Methylobacterium currus: one gene and its partner. The protein of the gene in region 1 binds, or shares a complex with, the protein of each later gene. Links are inferred from orthologs where the notes say so. Each region holds a gene or a part of one and is shown in the gene's direction. Other genes may lie near its edges. The genes, in order: accC and accD.

The links.
Region 2: the proteins of accC (region 1) and accD are in contact, whole or in part, in a solved structure (PDB 8UXZ), measured with the Escherichia coli proteins. The link is inferred for Methylobacterium currus from one-to-one orthologs.

What each region holds. Positions count from the first base shown.
Region 1 is NZ_CP028843.1:2,336,480-2,343,222, forward strand. The notes cover bases 2,744-5,546. They hold accC (acetyl-CoA carboxylase biotin carboxylase subunit), read left to right. Parts: upstream 2,744-3,368; coding sequence 3,369-4,724; downstream 4,725-5,546. Other genes in these bases: accB (acetyl-CoA carboxylase biotin carboxyl carrier protein), read left to right, coding at 2,864-3,355; DA075_RS11170 (hypothetical protein), read left to right, coding at 4,982-5,269; aat (leucyl/phenylalanyl-tRNA--protein transferase), read left to right, coding at 5,436-5,546. Outside these bases: DA075_RS11145 (class I SAM-dependent methyltransferase), read right to left, coding at 1-489; DA075_RS11150 (pyridoxal phosphate-dependent aminotransferase), read right to left, coding at 506-1,672; DA075_RS11155 (DsbA family protein), read left to right, coding at 1,869-2,696; more of aat, read left to right, coding at 5,547-6,098; DA075_RS11180 (TonB-dependent receptor), read left to right, coding at 6,375-6,743. UniProt on the Escherichia coli protein: This protein is a component of the acetyl coenzyme A carboxylase complex; first, biotin carboxylase catalyzes the carboxylation of the carrier protein and then the transcarboxylase transfers the carboxyl group to form malonyl-CoA.
Region 2 is NZ_CP028843.1:5,068,066-5,074,770, forward strand. Bases 3,941-6,705 are described here. They hold accD (acetyl-CoA carboxylase, carboxyltransferase subunit beta), read left to right. Parts: upstream 3,941-4,728; coding sequence 4,729-5,682; downstream 5,683-6,705. Other genes in these bases: trpA (tryptophan synthase subunit alpha), read left to right, coding at 3,941-4,679; DA075_RS23450 (bifunctional folylpolyglutamate synthase/dihydrofolate synthase), read left to right, coding at 5,863-6,705. Also shown: DA075_RS23425 (GumC family protein), read left to right, coding at 1-2,206; DA075_RS36755 (hypothetical protein), read left to right, coding at 2,382-2,717; DA075_RS23435 (ABC transporter ATP-binding protein), read left to right, coding at 2,818-3,750; more of trpA, read left to right, coding at 3,858-3,940.

The sequences.
Region 1 (6,743 bases):
GGCGTCGCCCTCATGGGCGTTCATGATCGTCGTGAGCTCCGCCACCCAGGGCGTGCTCTCGTCGCGGACGTTCCAGACGAGGTCGAGGCGGCCCCCCACCGTCAGCACCCGGCGGATCTCGGCCAGGGCCGCCGGGGTCGAGAACCAGTGGAAGGCCTGGGCGCAGACGAGCGCGTCGAGGCTTGCCTCCGCCAGAGGCATCGCCTCGGCGGAGCCGGCCAAAGCCGTCACGCCGGGGAGTGACGCAGCGAGCCGCGCCCGCATCGCGCCGACCGGCTCGATCGCCGTCACCTCGGCGCCGGTGGCGGCCAGCAGGCCGGTGAACTTGCCGGTGCCGGCGCCGAGATCGGCGACGCTCCGGCCCGGCCCGAGGCGCAAGCCGTCGCGCAGCCAGGCCGTCAGGGCCGCCGGGTAGTCGGGCCGGCCCTTAGCGTAGGTCTCGGCCCCGGCCGCGAAGCCGCTGGCCGCGGCGGGGTGCAGATCGGTCATGATGGCCGTTCCTCGATCAACGAAGCCAACCCTTCAGCCGCCGCACCGCCTCCCGCGCCTCGGCCTCGCCGCCGGCGAAGGACAGGCGCAGGTGGTGGGCGCCGGCCTCGGGATCGAAGTCGAGGCCGGGCGTCGCCGCGACGCCGGCCTCGTCGAGCATCCGGCGGCAGAAGCCGATCGAGTCGTTGGTGAGCCGGGCCACGTCGGCATAGAGGTAGAAGGCGCCGTCGGCCGGGTGCACGTCGCCGAGGCCGAGGCTCGGCAGCTCGCCGAGGAGGAGCGCGCGGGCCCGGGCATAATCGGCCTTCACCGCCTCCAGCTCCTCGGTGGCGTCGAAGGCGGCGAGGGCCGCCACCTGCGATAGGTAGGGCGCCGAGATGTAGAGGTTCTGCGCCAGGCGCTCGATCGGCCGCACCAGGCCTTCCGGCACCACCATCCAGCCGATGCGCCAGCCGGTCATGCAGTAGTATTTCGAGAACGAGTTGATCACGACCGCATCGGGATCGACCGCCAAGGCGGTCGCGGCCGGCACGCCGTAGGTGAGGCCGTGATAGATCTCGTCCGAGATGAAGCGCAGGTTCAGCGACCGGCAGGCCTGCGCCAGGGCGCGCAAGGCCGCCTCGTCGATCATCGTGCCCGACGGGTTGGCGGGGCTCATCACCAGGAGGCCGGAGAGCGGCGCGCTCGCGTGCGCAGCCCGAAGGCTCGCGGCGGTCGGGACGAAGCCGTCCTCGGCGCGCAAGGTCAGCCCCACCGGCTCGAGGTCGACGGCCTGGAGCACCGAGCGGTAGGCCGGGTAGCCCGGCGCCGCGATGGCGACGCGCCCGCCGGCATCGAACAGGCTCAGGAAGGCGAGCACGAAGCCCGCCGAGGAGCCGGTGGTGACCACGACCCGCTCCGGCGCCACCGCCACGCCGTAGGCCTCGGCGTAGTGGCGGGCGATGCGCTCGCGCAAGGGGGCGATGCCGAGCGCCTCGGTATAGGGGATGCGGCCCGAGGCCAGCGCGTCTTGCGCCGCCGCGATGGCCGGACGGGGGGCGGGCGCCGAGGGCTGGCCCACCTCCATATGCACCACGCTGCCGCCCTGCCGCTCCCGCCGCGCCGCGGCGGCGAGCACGTCCATCGCCAGGAAGGGCGCGACGCGGGCGGCGCGGCGGGAGACGAGGGAAGGAGAATCGGACATGATGGGCCTTGGAGCGTTCTTTCAGGTCACGGGCGCGGGTGCGCCCCCGCACATAGCGGGATTTGCCGGCAATTGCGCCCCGCCACCGGCGCAAGCGTGATTTGACAAGCCTGCCGCGAAACCGCCTAACCGGCGGCTCAAGGAGCGCGCCAGGATTGTGCGCCACCGACCGTGAACGACCCCGATGAGGACGACGATGCTGCTCCTGCCCCGCCTTCTGCCCGCCCTTGCGCTCGCGGGCCTCGTCGCCACGGCCGCGCCGACCCGGGCGCAGGCGCCGACGACCACGCCGGCGGCTCCGGGCACGGCGGCGCAAAGTCCCGCGACCTCGGGCGCGATGACCGACGCCCAGCGCCAGGCGATCGAGAGCGTGGTGCGCGACTACCTGCTGAAGAACCCGGAGGTGCTGCAGGAGGCGATGGCCGAGCTGGAGAAGCGCCAGCAGGAGGCCCAGAAGGTCGCCCAGGCCAGTGCCCTCAAGGAAACCCGCGACACCCTGCACAACTCGCCGCACGGCTTCGTCGCCGGCAACCCGAACGGCGACGTCACCCTGGTCGAGTTCTTCGATTACAATTGCGGCTACTGCAAGCGGGCGCTCACCGACCTGCAGACCCTGATCAAGGGTGATCCTAAGCTGAAGGTCGTCCTGCGCGACTTCCCCGTGCTCGGGCCCGACTCGCTCGAGGCCAGCAAGGTGGCGCTCGCCGCCAAGCAGCAGCTCAAGGGCGACAAGCTGTTCGACTACCACACCCGCCTGCTCGAGAGCCGCGGCCGGGTGAACGGCGAGCGGGCGATCGCGGTGGCCAAGGAGATGGGCCTCGACATCGCCAAGCTCCAGAAGGACATGCAGGCCCCCGACATCCAGGCGGCGCTGCAGGAGAATGTGGGCTTGGGCGACAAGCTCGGCCTGTCGGGCACCCCGGCCTTCATCATCGGCGACGAGATCATCCCGGGCGCCGTCGGTGTCGACCCGATCCGCAAGACGGTGGCCGGCGTGCGCCAGTGCGGCCACGCCACCTGCTGAGCCTCGACGCCTTCGCCCGTCGCGACCGGCGCCCCTATCGCGGGCCGGCCGCATGGTCTATGAGGCCCGCCGATCGCCCGCCGGATCGCATGACGCCCCCGCGTCGTCCGGGACACGGGTCCCGGCGGGTCAACCCCCGCCCTCAACACGATTGCCGAAGACCCGCCGTGCCCTCCAACAACAAGCCTGATCCCTTCGACCCCGAGCTCGTGCGCGAGCTGGCGACCCTGATCGCCGAGACCGATCTCAGCGAGATCGAGGTCGAGAAGGGCGACCTGCGCATCCGCGTCGCCCGCGAGCGCGCCGTGCAGCAGGTGCAGGTCCCGGTGGCGGCCGCCGTCGCCCCGCCCCTGCCCGCCGCCGCGATTCCCGCCGCCGCGCCGGTGCCCGCCGCCGACGCCGACCCGAAGGCGCTCGCCGCCCATCCGGGCGCGGTGCTCTCGCCGATGGTCGGCACCGCCTACCGCAAGCCCTCGCCGGACGCCAAGACCTTCGTCGAGGTCGGCTCGCGGGTCGAGAGCGGCGCCCGGGTGCTGCTCGTCGAGGCGATGAAGACCTTCAACGACATCGTGGCGCCGCGCGCCGGCACCGTCACGGCGATCTTCATCGAGGACGGTCAGCCGGTCGAGTTCGGCGAGCCCCTCCTGCTGATCGAGTGACCTTAGGGGCCCCATGTTCGACAAGATCCTGATCGCGAACCGGGGCGAGATCGCGCTCCGGATCCTGCGGGCCGCCAAGGAGCTCGGCATCGCGACGGTGGCGGTGCACTCCACCGCCGACGCCGACGCCATGCATGTGCGGCTCGCCGACGAGAGCGTCTGCATCGGCCCGCCGCCGGCCCGCGACAGCTACCTCAACATCCCGTCGATCATCGCCGCCTGCGAGATCACCGGCGCCGACGCGGTGCACCCGGGCTACGGCTTCCTGTCGGAGAATGCCCGCTTCGCCGAGGTGCTGGGCCATCACGGCATCGGCTTCATCGGCCCCAAGGCCGAGCACATCCGGGTGATGGGCGACAAGATCGAGGCCAAGCGCACGGCCAAGCGCCTCGGCATCCCGTGCGTGCCGGGTTCCGAGGGCGGCGTCACCGAGATCGACGAGGCCAAGCGGGTCGCGGCCGATATCGGCTACCCGGTGCTGATCAAGGCCGCCTCCGGCGGCGGCGGCCGCGGCATGAAGGTCGCCCGCAGCGAGGCCGACCTCGAATCCGCCCTGATGACCGCCCGCACCGAGGCCAAGGCGGCCTTCGGCGACGACGCGGTCTACATCGAAAAATATCTCGAGAAGCCGCGCCACATCGAGGTGCAGGTGCTCGGCGACGGCCGCGGCAACGCCATCCACCTCGCCGAGCGCGACTGCTCGCTCCAGCGCCGGCACCAGAAGGTCTGGGAGGAAGGCCCCTCCCCGGCCCTCAACGCCGAGATGCGCGAGCAGATCGGCGGCACCGTCGCCCGGGCGATGCAGGAGCTGGGCTATAGCGGCGCCGGCACGATCGAGTTCCTCTACGAGGACGGGCAGTTCTACTTCATCGAGATGAACACTCGAATTCAGGTGGAGCACCCTGTTACCGAGATGATCACCGGGATCGACCTCGTCAACGAGCAGATCCGGGTGGCGGCGGGCGCGCCCCTGTCGGTGCGCCAGGAGGACGTGCGGGTCGAGGGCCACGCCATCGAGTGCCGCATCAACGCCGAGCACCCCTCCACCTTCCGGCCCTCGCCCGGCACCATCACCTACTTCCACCCGCCCGGGGGCCTCGGCGTGCGGGTCGATTCGGCGGCCTTCCAGGGCTACCGCATCCCGCCGCACTACGACTCGCTGATGGGCAAGCTCATCGTCCACGGCCGCACCCGCAACGAGTGCCTGATGCGGCTGCGCCGGGCGCTCGACGAGTTCGTGGTCGCGGGCGTCGACACGACCCTGCCGCTGTTCCGCACCCTGGTGCGCAACGCCGACATCCAGAACGGCCTCTACGACATCCACTGGCTCGAGGAATTCCTCAAGACCGGCGGGCTCGAGATCGGCTGACGCCCGCGCAGGCGGCTGGACCGTCGCAAGGGGCGCCGCGTGGCGCCCCTTTGCATGTCCGGACGCGCTTGTCCGGGTGCGGCACCGCAGCAATCGATCGGGCGCGATATTTTTGGAAGCGGCGCGGAACAGCGCGGCTTCCCAAGGGTTCTCTCGGCAACAGCGGCAAGGACAGGTCGGTCAGGCATTGCGTCAGGCAGCTGACGGGACCGATCGAGGCCGCGACAATTCCAACCACAACCGAGAGAGATCTGACGATGCGCGTGCTCAAGCTCGCCGCCGTGGCCGCCCTCCTGGCCACTCCCGCCCTCGCCCAGACCCCTGGCTATGATGCTCCGGCCTCTCGGGGCCCGGTCGCCCCGGTCGTCGACCCGCTCACCACCGGCACCGTGGTCGCCCCCGTCCCGGCCGGTCCGGGCCCGGTCGGCGGCGTCGGTCAGTCGACCTACGAGACCCAGGTCGATTCGGCCAAGGGCGGCAACGCCGCGATGCCGAGCCGCCTGAACCCGAACCTCGGCAACACCGCGGGCGGACCGGCGAACTGAGCCGAGGCGACGCCCTGCGATCGAAACGGTCCGCGGCCCAGAGCCGCGGGCCGTTTCTCGTCGCGGCAGGCCGCGTGCCCTATCTTGGCCAAGGCTCGATCTTTGCCAAGGCTCGGCCATGGGGGAGAAACGCTTCCCCGCCCTGTCCCGCCCGGAACCTCTGTCGATGCACGGCAGCCTGAACGTCGAGATCACCGCCGAGATCCTGCTCAAGGCCTACGCGGCCGGTATCTTCCCGATGGCGGAGGATGCGGATGACCCGACCCTGTACTGGGTCGAGCCGAAGGAGCGGGGCATCCTGCCCCTCGACCGCTTCCATCTCGGCCATCGCCTCGCCCGCACGGTGCGCAACGGCGGCTTCGAGGTGGTGACCGACCGCGACTTCGATGCGGTGATCGAGGGCTGCGCCGCGCCGCGGCGGGACAGCGACCGCACCTGGATCAATGCGCGCATCCGCGCCCTCTACGGCGAATTGTTCGATCTCGGCCATTGCCACACCGTCGAGGTCTATGCCGGCGAGCCCCGCATCCTGGTCGGCGGGCTCTACGGGGTCTCCCTCGGCGCGGCGTTCTTCGGCGAGAGCATGTTCCACGTCGCCCGGGACGCCTCGAAGGTGGCACTGGTGCACCTCGCCGCCCGGCTGAAGCGCGGCGGCTACACCCTGCTCGACGCCCAGTTCGTCACCAGCCACCTCGCCCAGTTCGGGGCCGAGGAGGTGCCGCGCCACGTCTACAAGGCGATGCTGCGCGCCGCGATCGACCGGCCGGCGCAGTGGGACAGCGCGCCGCTCACCGGGTCCGAGGCGGTCGCGGCCCTCGGCCTGACCTGACCGCATCGGGCCACCCTCGGCAAGTCGAAGACCCGGGAATATCAAGCAGTTCCGATTGCCGGATCTTCCCGCGCAAAGTCTCCCCGGCTTCTCCGATTGTTGCCATGAGGTCACGACCAGCGAGGTTCGGGCGCCAACTCTGCCTCAGAACTGCCCGATCGGGCAATGCCCTGTCAGGCGGGATTGCGGCGGAACGGTGAAGCTCGCTATCTCTCCTACCCAGGTTGGCGCCGGGCAGCGCCACAACAGCGAGTTGGGTGGGGGAACATGTCGGGCATGACGGCGTCGCGCTGGGGGCTTCTGGTCACGACCGCTCTCGTCTCGGCCGGGCTGATCGCGCCGGCGGCGGCGCAAGAGACCATCGCCCTGGAGACGATCGACGTGGTACCGGTGACGCCGGTGGCCGGTGCGGGCGGTACCGGGCGCTCGGCCACGGGCGAGCGGATCGGCGGCGGCGGCGCCCTGCCGCTCGCCAAGGTGCCGTTCACCGTCGAGACCGTGACGGCCAGGATGCTCGAGCAGGACCGCGCCACCCTCGACCCCACCTTCACGCTGGCCCGCACCACCCCGGGCGTGAGCCTCTCCGACGGCCAAGGCAACAGCTTCCGCCAGACCCTGACCTATCGCGGCTTCGACGCCTCGCCG
Region 2 (6,705 bases), 2.7 Mb from region 1 along the record:
CGTGACCCCGCGCTACACCGCGGAAGCGAAGCTCCTGCTCGAGAGCCGCGACAGCGCGCTGACGCGGCTGCAGCAGGACCGGGGCGAGCTGCCCCAGCCGATCGACGAGCAGGCGGTGGCGAGCCAGGTCCAGGTGGTGATGTCCCGCGACATCGCCCGCGAGGCGATCAAGAGCCTCGGCCTCGTCGGCAACCCCGAATTCGACCCGATGGTCCAGGGCGTCGGCGGCCTCCAGCAGGTGCTGGTGATGCTCGGCCTCGCCCAGAACCCCCTCGAGCGCGAGCCGGTCGACCGGGTGCTGGAACGGTACTTCGAGCGGCTGCTGGTCTATCCGGCCGGCAAGTCGCGCATCCTGACGATCGAGTTCCGCTCGAAGGATCCCGAGCTGGCCGCGAAGGCCGCCAACACCATCTCGGACCTCTACCTCTCCTCGCTCGCCGCCGCGAAGGTCGACACCGCGCGCTACGCCTCGACCTGGCTCGGCACCAATATCGAGACCCTGCGCAGCCGCGTCGCGGAGGCCGAGGCGAAGGTCGAGACGTTCCGGGCCCGCAACGGGCTGATCGGCAGCGGCGGCGCGGCCAACCAGCCGCTCGCGGCGCAGCAGCTCGCCGAGCTCTCGACCCAGCTGACCCAGGCCCGCGCCGCCCAGGCCGATGCCGGCGCCAAGGCCAAGCTGATCCGCGAGATGCTGAAGGACGGCCGCGGCTTCGAGATCCCGGACGTCGCCAACAACGAGCTGATCCGCCGCCTGGTCGAGCAGCGCATCGGCCTGAAGGCGCAGCTCGCCCTCGAGGCCCGCACCCTGCTGCCGCAGCACCCGCGGATGAAGGAGCTGCGCGCCCAGCTCGAGGGCCTGGAGACGCAGATCCGCGCCGCCGCCGACCGCGCGGTGCGGACGCTCGAGAACGATGCCCGCATCGCCGGCAGCCGGGTCGAGAGCCTGCAAGCGACGGTGGACGGGCAGCGCGGCATCGTCGCCAAGGCGAACGGCGACGAGGTCGAGCTGCGCGCCCTGGAGCGCGAGGCGAAGGCCCAGCGCGAGCAGCTCGAATCCTATCTCGGCCGCTTCCGCGAGGCGGCGGCCCGCGACGCGGCGAGCGCCGCCCCGGCCGATGCCCGGGTGGTCTCGCGCGCGGTGGTGCCCGACCTGCCGTCCTTCCCCAAGAAGCTGCCGATCGTCCTCTTCGCCACGGTGATCGCCTTCCTGTTCGCCATCGGCAGCATCGTCGCCAGGGCGCTGCTCGCCGGCGATCCACCCGGACGCGGGCGCGGCCGCCCGCCCCTGCGCCGGCCGCGGATCGAGCCGGAGCCGGAAGCCCCCCTCGCGGCGGCGCCGGCCGTCGCCGTGGCCACGCCCGCGGCGGCCTCCGCCCTCGCGCCGTCCGAGCCGGAGGCGGCGGCCCCCGTGCCGGCTCTCACGGCCGCGCCGGTCCTGGACGCGAAGCCGGCCCCGGCCGTCGAGCCGGCGCCGCTCGCGGCGGCGTCCGCCGACCTCGTGCCGCCGCCGCCTGCGCCCGCCGATCCGGTCCCGCCTGCCGCGGCGGCGGAGCCGGTCGAAGCCCCCCCTGTCGCAAGCATGGTGCCGGCCCGGCTGCCGTTCGAGGCCCGCTACGACCTCGACGTGCTGGTGGCGCGGCTCGACGCGATCGAGACCGCGGGCGGCGGCCGGCGACTGCTCCTCGTCGGCACCGGAGGCGAGACCGATCTCGACGGCCTCGCCCGCAGCCTCGGCCTCGCCGCTTCCCTGCACGGCCGCGCGCTCCTGGTGCGCCTCGACGAGCCGCAGGATTCCCGCCCGGGCCTCATCGACCTCGTCGCCGGCCACGCCGACTTCACAACGGTGATCCAGCCCGATGCCGGCCCGCGCCTGAACCTGATCGGCCGCGGCCGCGGCGAGGTCGGTACGCTGATCGCCGCGCGCGACGCCCTCGGGCTCACCGTCGACGCCCTCGGCGAGGCCTATGATTGGGTGATCGCCTGCCTGGGCGACGGCTTCTCTGCCGAGACCCGGCCGCTGGTGAGCGCGGTCTCGGCCTGGATGGACGCCGTGGTGATCGCCTCGAACGCCGAGGCCGACGACCCGCGCCTCGTCGGCCTGTACGACGCCGCCGAGGCCGCCGGCGTGCCGGAGGTGATCGTCGCCCGGGACCGGGCGCCGGCGGAGGTGCCGATGCCGTCCTACCCGCTGCGCCGGTCGGCCTGAGCGGGCGCCCCGTCCCGCGCGGCGACAGGGAATCCCGCGCGCCGCGGTACGGGGCCCTGCCGCCGGATGCGCCGATCGGCGCCGGTGTCCCTCGCGGTGGAAAAATGCATAAGGTGGCGGGATCGTCCCCTTTTCGGCGCCCCGCGACCTAGGCGGGCGCCCCCGAGAGCCCACCATGCGCCTCCTCGTCGCCTCCGCCCTCCTCGCCCTCGCCGCCGGTACCGCCGCGGCGCAGACCGAGACGCCCGCCCCGCTCGGGTCGACGCCCGCGGGCGTCGCCGCGCCGGAGGCGGCGCCGGCGCCGGCGTCCCCCGCCGCCGGCCGGCGCCAGCCCCGCCGGGTCGATGGCGCGGGTCCTGCCGCTGTCGGCCCGACCGCGGCCAAGCCGGCCGTCGCAAAGGCCGATTCGGCAGAATCTCAGCGCAAGGCCCAGGCCGCCACCGCGGCCCGGGACAAGGCCTGGGACGTGAGGATGAAGCGCACCCTCGGGTCGATCTGCCACGGCTGCTGAGCAAGGCCGAGAGCCACGCCGAGGCGAGAGTCCCGACCGGACGGGATCCCGACCAGGCGAGAGTCCCGACCAGGCAAGGTTCCCAACCAGGAATGCGCCGATGATCCGTTTCGAGGGCGCGGCCAAGACCTATCCCGGGCAGGCCCGACCGGCGCTCGACGCCTTCGACCTCGCGGTCGAGGCCGGCGCGACCTGCGTGCTGATCGGCCCGTCGGGCTGCGGCAAGTCGACCGCCCTGCAGATGGTCAACCGCCTGGTGGTGCCGAGCCTGGGCCGGGTCCTGGTCGAGGGGCGGGACGTCGCCGGCCTCGACCCGATCGGGTTGCGCCGTCGCATCGGCTACGTGCTCCAGGGCGTCGGGCTGTTTCCGCACCGCACGGTCGCCCAGAACGTCGCGACGGTGCCGGGCCTCCTCGGCTGGCCGCGGGCGCGGATCGCCGAGCGGGTCGACGCGATGCTCGACCTCGTCGGACTCGACCCCGGCGAATTCCGCGACCGGCGCCCGGACGCGCTCTCGGGGGGTCAGCGCCAGCGCGTCGGCGTCGCCCGGGCACTCGCCGCCGATCCGCCGGTGCTGCTGATGGACGAGCCGTTCGGTGCCGTCGATCCGGTGGCCCGCACCCGCCTGCAGGACGAGGTCCGGGGGATCTTGGGGAGGCTCGACAAGACCGTTCTGATGGTCACCCACGACATCGACGAGGCGGTGCGGATGGGCGACACGGTCGCGCTGATGCGGGAGGGACGCCTCGTCCAGGTCGCGGCGCCGGCGTCCCTCCTCGCCGCCCCCGCCGACGCTTTCGCGGCGGAATTCGTCGGCGACGACCGGCTCCTGCGGCGTCTCTCCCTGCTGCCGGCCCGCGACCACGCCGAGCCGGGTCCCGCCGGCGACGCGCCCCGCCTGTCCCCCGACGCCTCCCTCAAGGATGCCCTGGCGTTGATGCTCGCGAGCGGGGAGGAGCGGGTCGGGATCGGCGACGGCGCGGTGACGCTGTCGGCCCTGCGCGCCGCCGCGGAAGGCGGCCGGCCGGCGTGAAACTTTATCTGCGGCCCCCGATGGTGTAGGCGCGGCGATCCGTTCCGCCCGTCCGCGGCGCACGCTCTCTTTTATCGAGCGCAGCGCCGCCTCCGAGGTCGCCCCCGATGTCCACCCGCCTCGCCGACACCTTCGCCCGCTGCCGCGCGGAGAACCGCGCCGCCCTCGTCACCTACGTGATGGCGGGCGATCCCGATGCCGAGACCTCGCTCCGGGTGCTGCGCGCCCTGCCGGAGGCCGGAGCCGACATCGTGGAGTTCGGCCTGCCCTTCACCGACCCGATGGCGGACGGTCCGGCGATCCAGGCGGCGGGCCTGCGGGCGCTGAAAGGCGGGCAGACGCTCGCCGGCACCCTGGACCTGGTGCGCCGCTTCCGGGAGGAGAACGCCGCCACGCCCGTGATCCTGATGGGGTACTACAACCCGATCTACATCTACGGCGTCGCCCGCTTCCTCGACGAGGCCAAGGCGGCGGGGATCGACGGGCTGATCGTGGTCGACCTGCCGCCGGAGGAGGACGACGAACTCTGCCTGCCGACGATCGCGGCCGGCCTCGCCTTCGTCCGGCTCGCCACGCCCACGACCGACGAGGCGCGCCTGCCGGCGGTGCTCGCGAACACCGCGGGCTTCGTCTACTACGTGTCGATCACCGGCATCACCGGCACGGCGACCCCGGATTTCGGCGTCGTGGCCGGCGCCGTCGAGCGCATCCGCCGCCACACCGACCTGCCGGTGGTGGTGGGATTCGGCGTCAAGACCGGGGCGCACGCCGCGGCGCTGGCCCGCGCCGCCGACGGCGTGGTGGTGGGCTCGGCGATCGTCGCTTCCCTCGCCGGCTCCCTCGACGGCGAAGGCCGGGCCCAGGCCGGATTGGTCGAGGCGGTGACGAGCCTCGTGCGCGAGCTTGCCGCCGGCGTGCGCGCCCGCTGAGCACCATCCCCATATCCGCTGATACGAACCCGACGGCCGAGGAGCGATCATGGTCGAGGCGATGAACTGGATCTCCGAGGTCGTGCGCCCGAAGATCAAGACGCTGTTCAAGCGCGAGACGCCGGAGAACCTCTGGGTGAAGTGCCCGGAGACCGGCCAGATGGTGTTCCACAAGGAGGTGGAGGCCAATGGCTGGGTGATTCCGGGCTCGGAGCACCATCTGCGCATCACCGCGCAGCAGCGCCTGAAGCTGATGTTCGACCAGGGCACCTGGCTCGACGTGCCGCTGCCCGAGGTGGCGGCCGATCCCCTCAAGTTCCGCGACGAGAAGCGCTACGTCGACCGGCTCAAGGACGCCCGCGCCAAGACCGGCATGACCGACGCGTTCAAGGTCGGCTTCGGGCGCGTCTCGGGCCTGCCGATGACCCTGGCGGTGCAGGATTTCGGCTTCATGGGCGGCTCGCTCGGCATGGCGGCCGGCGAGGCCTTCGTGCGCGGCGCCGAGACGGCGCTCGAGAAGCGCACCCCCTACGTGCTGTTCGCGGCCTCCGGCGGGGCGCGGATGCAGGAGGGTATCCTGTCCTTGATGCAGATGCCCCGCACCACCGTGGCGGTGCGCCGGCTCAACAGCGCCCGCCTGCCCTACATCGTGGTGCTGACCAACCCGACCACCGGCGGCGTCACCGCCTCCTACGCGATGCTGGGCGACGTGCACCTCGCCGAGCCCGGGGCGCTCATCGGCTTTGCCGGCCCGCGGGTGATCGAGCAGACCATCCGCGAGAAGCTGCCCGACGGCTTCCAGCGCGCCGAGTACCTGAAGGAGCACGGCATGGTCGACCAGGTCGTGCACCGGCGCGACCTGAAGGGCACGATCGCGCGCCTGTGCGGGCTGCTGATGCAGGTGCCGGCCGAGAGCGCGGCAGCGCAGGCCGAGGCCAGGGCGGAGGCGAAGCCGGACGCCAAGCCTGACACCAAGGCCGACGCCAAGCCCGTGCCGGCGTGAGGCGCCGGGCAGGCCCGTCCCGATCGCTCGTCGGGCCTGCGGACTTGGTCCCGACTTCGTCGGGCTTGCCGGCTTGGTCCCGACTTCGTCGGGCTTGCGGGCCCGCCCCGCCTCTGATCCTCTCTCGCGCCCCGCCGCCCGACCGGCGGGAAGCCAGGTCGAGCCCCCGCGAGAACGCCGATGGAATCCTCCGACGCCCTGATGGCGCGCTTCCTCGCCCTGCACCCGCGCACCATCGACCTGTCCCTCGGCCGGATCGAACGCCTGCTCGCGGCCCTGGGCCATCCGGAGCGGCGCCTGCCGCCGGTGATCCACGTGGCGGGGACGAACGGCAAGGGCTCGACCATCGCCACCATGCGGGCGATCCTGGAGGCCGGCGGCCTCTCGGCGCATGTCTACACCTCGCCCCATCTGGTGCGGTTCCACGAGCGCATCCGCCTCGGCGCCGTCGGCGGCGGCCGCTTCGTGCCGGAGGACCGGCTGGCGGAGGCCTTCGCCCGCTGCGAGGCGGTGAATGCCGGCGCACCGATCACGGTGTTCGAGATCACCACCGCGGCGGCCCTGCTGCTGTTCTCCGAGGCGCCCGCCGACGTGCTGCTGCTCGAGGTGGGCCTGGGCGGCCGGGTCGACGCCACCAACGTCATCGACCGGCCGGCCTGCGCCGTGGTGACGCCGATCGGCCGCGACCACGCCGAATATCTCGGCGACACCGTCGAGGCGGTGGCTGGCGAGAAGGCCGGCATCTTCAAGCGCGGCTGCCCCGCGGTGATCGCCCCGCAGGACTACGCCCAGGCCGACGCGGTGCTCTGCGCCCGGGCCGAGGCGATCGGCGCCGGACCGATCTTCGTCGGCAACCAGGATTTCTCCGCCCACGAGGAGCGCGGCCGGCTGGTCTACCAGGACGAGGACGGTCTCCTCGATCTGCCGCGGCCGCGGCTCGCCGGGCGCCACCAGATCGTCAATGCCGGTACGGCGATCGCGGCCTTGCGCGCCGCCGGCTTCGGCGACATCGGCACCGAGGCC